Linked DNA regions of Rhodoligotrophos defluvii. Each later gene encodes a partner of the first gene's protein in a complex. Links are inferred from orthologs where the notes say so. Each region holds a gene or a part of one and is shown on either strand. Other genes may lie near its edges. The genes, in order: moaD and E4P09_RS01830.

Region 1 (3,203 bases):
CGAAACCAGCTCGCAGAACCGGTTGCTGGAGGGTGTTGCCCGTTCCTTCGGCATGGATCAGCCGCCGCGCCGCATCGAAGTCTACGACAACAGCCACATTCAAGGCGCGTCCCCCGTCGGCGCCATGGTGGTGGCGGGCCGCGACGGCTTCATCAAAAAGGAATATCGCAAGTTCAATATCCGCAACCTGGATGCCGCCGGCGACGACTACGCCATGATGCGCGAGGTGCTCACCCGCCGCTTCAGCCGCCTGATGAAGGAGTCCGCCGCCCTCGATGTGGATGGACCGTTGGATGAAGGCGATGCGGAGGAAGCGGATGCCGCGGGCGCGCTGGAGGACCTGCCGGCTTGGCCCGACCTGGTGCTCATCGATGGCGGTCAGGGCCAACTCTCTGCGGCGCTGGCCGTGCTCAAAGAGCTGGGCGTGAACGGCGTGACGGTTGTGGGTGTAGCAAAAGGACCGGATCGCGATGCCGGTCGCGAGCATTTCCACATGGCGGGCCGGCCGCCCTTCATGTTGGAAACCAGGGATCCTGTCCTTTACTATGTACAGCGGTTACGAGACGAGGCTCATCGCTTTGCCATCGGCAGCCATCGGGCGCGGCGGAAGAAAGCGATGGGAGCCAATCCACTGGACGAAATTCCGGGTATCGGACCGGAGCGCAAACGTGCTTTGCTGCGCGCCTTCGGATCGGCCCGCTCGGTCGCCCGCGCCAGTGTCGCAGATCTTGCGGCGGTGGCCGGTGTCAGCACCGCCCTGGCGCGGACGATCTATGACTATTTTCATGAAGGACAGAAGTGACGCAAGGGGCGAGGTCGTCACCAATGACGCTTTCGGATTCACACGGTGCGATGAGTAGCAAATCACCAGCGGCCATGCGCCGGCGCGATCAGATCCTGAATTTCCCGAATTTCCTCACATTCGGGCGGATCGCCGCCGTGCCGCTCATCGTCGCCTGCTTCTTCATCGAGGGCGACGGAGCGCGCTGGCTGGCATTGGGCCTGTTCATTGTGGCGGCCATCAGCGATTTCTTCGATGGCTACCTCGCACGGCTGTGGTCGCAGCAATCCTCCCTTGGCCGCATGCTGGATCCGATCGCCGACAAGCTGCTGGTTGCGGCCGTGCTGCTCATGCTGACGGCAGTGCGCACCATCGACGGGGTCCACGTCGTCGCCGCGGTGATCATTTTGCTGCGCGAGGTGCTCGTCTCGGGTCTGCGCGAATATCTCGCTGAGCTGCGCGTCTCGGTGCCGGTCACCCGTTTGGCGAAATGGAAGACGACACTGCAGATGGTGGCCATCGCCCTGCTCATCGCCGGCGCCGCGGGCGACAGGGTAATGCCCTTCACCACCACGGCCGGGCTGGTCGGCCTCTGGATCTCGGCGCTGCTCACGCTCTACACCGGCTATGACTATCTCAAGGCCGGCCTCGACCATGTGATGGAGGACGGCGGCCAATGAAAGTGCTCTATTTCGCATGGGTGCGCGAGCGCGTCGGCAAGGCGGAGGAGGAGCTCAGTTTTCCGGCCGAAGTCACCACCGTCGCGGATGCCATTGCATGGTTGGCTGAAAAAGACCAAAATTATGCCCACGCCTTCGGGGATTTGCGGGTGATCCGCGCCGCCGTCGACAAGTCGATGGTACCGCTGGATACGCCAATCAAAGGTGCGAGAGAGATTGCGTTCTTCCCGCCTGTCACTGGCGGGTGACGCAAGACACTGATGGGGATAGCTATGCTCAATGGGCGCTTGCCAGCCATGGCCGCCGCCGCGGCGGCCGTTGCCGCGCTGCTAGCCGGGTGTACACAAACCACCTATACCGCCTTCGAGGGCGGCTATGATCCGTATCTCCGCGAGAAAGTGTTCGAGCGCTACATCATCGGCACCGTGGACGACAAGCGCCGCTCGATGCGCTTTGCCCTGGGCGATCTGCGCAGGGCCGAGGGCGTGCCCTACAGCGCGGACTTTTTCCAGCGCCACGGCTTCAGTTGCGAGGCGGCCAACATCTGCTCACTGACGGTGCAGAAATATGTCTACCGCAGCAAACGGGTGAACCTCGTTTGGGGTGACAGACCGCTGGTGCAGGCGCCCGGCGATTTCGGCGATGTCGCCACCATCATCCACGATACCTATACCGTGAGCTATACGCCGACCTCCATCGACGTGGCCGTCACCAGCGAGGCGCGAGACTACATGGCGCCGTGACCGAGCGCCGGGTATCAATCAGATGTGGGCCGCATCGTGCGGATAAACGTGATGTTGCGGCTCGTTGGCATCCAAATTCCCGTGTGAATTGGCATAATGATGATACGCTAAGGCACCCGCGCCCGCCAACCCGCCAGCGGCGGCTGCACCAGCAGCCAAAAACGCCTTCTGGATGCCTGACATTCCATGATCGCCCACCGCTTCACCATACGAGGGCGGCCGTCCGAACATCCTGACATAGTCCCGAGCAGTCAAATCTGCCCCGGGCGCATCGTAAGCGGGAGGAGGGCCAGACGGCAACGGCTCGGGACCTCGTCCAAGGAACAGCTCTTGCGGGGAAGCATGTTCACTGTATGCAGGTGGCGGTTCGAACGGGCCCACCGACGTAAATTCACCATAAGCTGGTGGCGGCCCGAATGGATGGGCCTCGCTATTGAAGGGCGAAGCCGATTCTGTTGGACGGACCGGCCGCGTTTCTATGATCGTCTCCTCAGTATACTCCACGTCCATTCTTTGCTGAAGTTCTTCGATCTGTACGGTATTAACCATTGCAACAGCTCACCTTTAAAAGACACCCAGCAATTTAAGACCATACTTTACACTTCTAAGTTATATTTCCCCGATTGTATAATAGTATTTCAGTTAACTTCCGGCTACCAATTCGATAATAACTCAGGCAACACAACAGTCCGCGGCTGTTTTTTTGCTTGAATACTGATGAGATCGGGCCGGAGCGGATGCAAACCAGCCACAGCGACCTGTATGTTCTGCGTTCATATGGGAGAGATCAGACTTGGGCGGCACGCGGCCGGAAGGGCGCTGACGGGCGCCCGCTCGATCAGATCAGCCCGAGCTCGCGCAGGTCGCGGCGCATGCCGTCGGGCACATCCGCATCGGCCGTGTTCGCAAGGTCGGCGGGCGCATCTTCCGCCTTGAGATAGCGCCAGCCCTGAAAGGCGCGGCGCGGGGTCGGCCGCACCGGAACGAGTTGGTTGCCCA
Region 2 (3,105 bases), on another replicon or contig:
GGAGCCGATCGATCTTTCCGGCCTTAAGGCCATCGACGCCGACCTCACGCTCAATGCGGGCCGTGTCATCTTCGGGAACGTCAAGACCGACGCGGGCGGGCTGCGCTTGCTCATCGACAATGGACTGCTCGAGGCGCAGCTCAGCAATCTCGCCCTCTATGGCGGCACGGCGGCAGGCAACGTGCAGCTCGACGGTTCCAAAGCCGTGCCGACCTTACGCCTCGCGCTCAGCGCCAGTGACTTCGCCAGCTACGAGCTGCTGCGCGACCTAACCGGCCTCAAGCAGTTCGAGGGCCGCGGCGCCGCGTCGGTATCTCTCGCCGGGACCGGGCGCAGCCAGGCGGAGCTCGTCTCCACCCTGCGCGGCAATCTAGTGTTCCGGGTGACGGATGGTGCCCTGCGCGGGGTCGATCTTGGCAAGATGGTGAATGCAGTGGCGGCCCATGTGGTGGATGGCTGGATGGGCGGCCAAGAGGCCTTGACCGACTTCAGCCTGTTCGAGGGAAGCTTTCAGGTCGAGAACGGGGTTGCGGCCAATGATGATCTGACCCTGCTGGGACCGCTCGTGCGGGTCTCCGGAGAAGGCTCCGTCGACCTCGCCCGGCAGACCCTGGACTACCGGGTGGACCCGCAGCTCGTCGCGAAGCTGCAGCCGAAGAATGGCGAGCAGGCGCTGGAAGGCTTCTCGGTGCCAATCGTCGTGAAGGGACCATGGAGCCGGCCCAAGATCTATCCCGATATCGAGGGCGTCATGAAAGACCCTCAGGCCGCCTACAAGCAGTTCAAGGGATTGGTGCAGGCGACGCGCGGGCTTGATCTCGGCTCTGGCGGGAAGGCGATCGACGGGGTGCTGGACAATGTCGGCCCGCTGTTGAACCAGGAGATCGGCAAGAGCCTTGGTCCTGACACGACCAGCAGCTTCACCGGAAGTGGTGCCGGTCAGTTCTTGGATGGCTTGATGAAGGGCGGCCTGGGTGCCCGCAAGCCGCAGCCGTCCCAGGGTGCGGTCGAGCCCCGGTCCGCCGGAGAACAGGCCGATCAGCCTGAACCCGGCGCACAACCGGCCGCCCAGGGTGGCGAGAGCTTGCCGGCGCCCGTGCACGCACCACAGAATGCGGCCACTGAAGAGGACAGCACGGACGAGCCGGCCGGGGAAGCGCCGGTGCCCGCCGAGGCAAAGGCCCCCGAGGAGGAGGTCCCGCACGCACCCGCTCCCGAGCAGCCGAGCCCGCAGATGGCCACGCCCGATCAGCCGGTTCCGCAGACCTCGGGCAAGGGCGATGCCTTGTAGTCAAGTCACGGGCGTACCATGATCAGAGTGCAGAGTGAGCCGTTCGATGCCGGCGCGGAGCTCGCGGCGCTGAAGGCGGGCAATACGGCAATCGGCGGAATCGCCCTGTTCGTGGGCACGGTCCGCGATACCTCCAGCGGAGAGGCGGTGGCCGAGATGACGCTGGAGCACTATCCGGGCATGACGGAGAAGGCGCTGGCCGATATCGAGGAGGAGGCGCACCGGCGCTGGCCCTTGGAGGCTTCGCTCATCGTCCACCGCTACGGCCGGCTGGCTGCGGGAGACGACATCGTCCTGGTGATCACCGCTTCGGCCCATCGGGAGGCGGCTTTTTCCGCTTGCGCCTTCCTGGTCGATTGGCTCAAGACGAAGGCGCCGTTCTGGAAGCGCGAGCGCGCGCCGGGCAGCGGCGGCCAGGAGCGCTGGGTCGAGGCGCGCGAGGCCGATGACGAGGCCGCGGCGCGCTGGAGCGCTGCGACCAGCGGGGATAACTGAGGATCGAATTTCGCATGGTTGAGGCTATTGACCAGGTTACGCTCGCCTTGTGGGCGGTCAATCTCGGGCGCCCGCTCAACGGGATTTCTGCCTGGGTGGCGGGCATCGAGCAGAAGATGCAGCAGACGAAGCGCCAGGGCGCCGACATGCTGATCCTGCCCGAATATGCCTGCGAGCAATGGCTGTCGTTCAAGCCGGAGGGGCTGCGTCCCGACCAGGAGATCGCATGGATGGCGGAACAGGGCGCGCAGGCTCTGCCGCTGCTGGCGCCGCTGGCCGAACGATATGACATGGCGCTGCTGGCGGGGACCATGCCTGTTGCCCATGGGAAGGGCGGCTTCCGCAACCGCGCCTGGCTGTTCCTGCCGGATGGCCGGCAAGTTGGCCAGGACAAGCTCTGCCTCACCCCATTCGAAAAGGACCCGGATGCGTGGCAGCTCGAGCCAGGCGAGCTGGTCCACGTGGTGCAGTGGCGTGGACTGAAGCTCGCCACTTGCATCTGCCTCGACGTGGAGCTGCCGGCGCTGTCGGCCATGCTCGCCCCGCTCGAACCCGATTTGATCCTGGTACCGTCCATGACGGCGGGCCTGTCGGGCTATTCGCGGGTGTTCGGCTGTGCCAAGGCGCGTGCGGTCGAGCTGATGGCGGTGGTCGCGGCGGTGGGCGTGGTGGGCGTCGCGCAGGGAACCACGCAGAACGACAGCAATGTTTCCGGTTGCTCGGTATTCCTGCCCTGCGAGCCAACCCTGGGCGATACCGGGCTTTATGCGGAGATCCCGCCGGTGGCGGAGGATGAGGCCGACGGGCCGCTGCTCATTGCCCGGGATATTCCGATTGCCACGATCCGCGCGCTGCGGGCGGGCGCGGCCGAAGTCTGGCCCGGCGCCTGGCGGGCCGAGCCGGTCAAGATTCACATGACGTGAGCCGACACTGATCAGTCGTCCCAGTGGCGGGGCCGGTTCGGCTTGAACCGGCGGCCGGCGGTGGGACTGGGACTGTCGGTCGCGTGCGATTTCGCGCTGCGCATGTTGTCCACGTGGCTATGCTTCTCGTCGCGCTCGCCACCGCCGCCCGATACGCGGCTGACCGGCGGGTTGGTCGGCGTGCCCGGGGGCCGCGGGTCTTTCCGCTCGGGCATCGGCTTGCTGCGGTCTTCGTGGCTGGCGCCGGGCCCACCCCAGCGCTGTGTGTTCGGATGCTTCTCGGGCATGATACTTCCTTTGCCGCACAGGTTATCCCTTGCGGAGACAACCGATGTCGGAGGCCGCGCGTTCCCGACGGCGCGTGGGTTATGGGCGGCGGTTGGCCTCGGCCTTGGC

Evidence for each region.
Region 2: the proteins of moaD (region 1) and E4P09_RS01830 are in contact, whole or in part, in a crystal structure (PDB 1FMA), measured with the Escherichia coli proteins. The link is inferred for Rhodoligotrophos defluvii from one-to-one orthologs.

What each region holds. Positions count from the first base shown.
Region 1 is NZ_SZZM01000002.1:461,172-464,374, forward strand. Bases 197-3,083 are described here. They hold moaD (molybdopterin converting factor subunit 1), read left to right. Parts: upstream 197-1,457; coding sequence 1,458-1,709; downstream 1,710-3,083. Other genes in these bases: uvrC (excinuclease ABC subunit UvrC), read left to right, coding at 197-802; pgsA (CDP-diacylglycerol--glycerol-3-phosphate 3-phosphatidyltransferase), read left to right, coding at 877-1,461; E4P09_RS11370 (hypothetical protein), read left to right, coding at 1,758-2,204; E4P09_RS11375 (hypothetical protein), read right to left, coding at 2,223-2,753; E4P09_RS11380 (DUF1489 family protein), read right to left, coding at 3,043-3,083. Outside these bases: more of uvrC, read left to right, coding at 1-196; more of E4P09_RS11380, read right to left, coding at 3,084-3,203. UniProt on the Escherichia coli protein: Involved in sulfur transfer in the conversion of molybdopterin precursor Z to molybdopterin.
Region 2 is NZ_SZZM01000001.1:406,341-409,445, forward strand. The notes cover bases 259-3,047. They hold E4P09_RS01830 (molybdenum cofactor biosynthesis protein MoaE), read left to right. Parts: upstream 259-1,309; coding sequence 1,310-1,786; downstream 1,787-3,047. Other genes in these bases: E4P09_RS01825 (AsmA family protein), read left to right, coding at 259-1,291; E4P09_RS01835 (nitrilase-related carbon-nitrogen hydrolase), read left to right, coding at 1,801-2,709; E4P09_RS01840 (hypothetical protein), read right to left, coding at 2,721-2,996. In the rest of the region: more of E4P09_RS01825, read left to right, coding at 1-258; E4P09_RS01845 (thioesterase family protein), read right to left, coding at 3,076-3,105. UniProt on the Escherichia coli protein: Converts molybdopterin precursor Z to molybdopterin. This requires the incorporation of two sulfur atoms into precursor Z to generate a dithiolene group. The sulfur is provided by MoaD.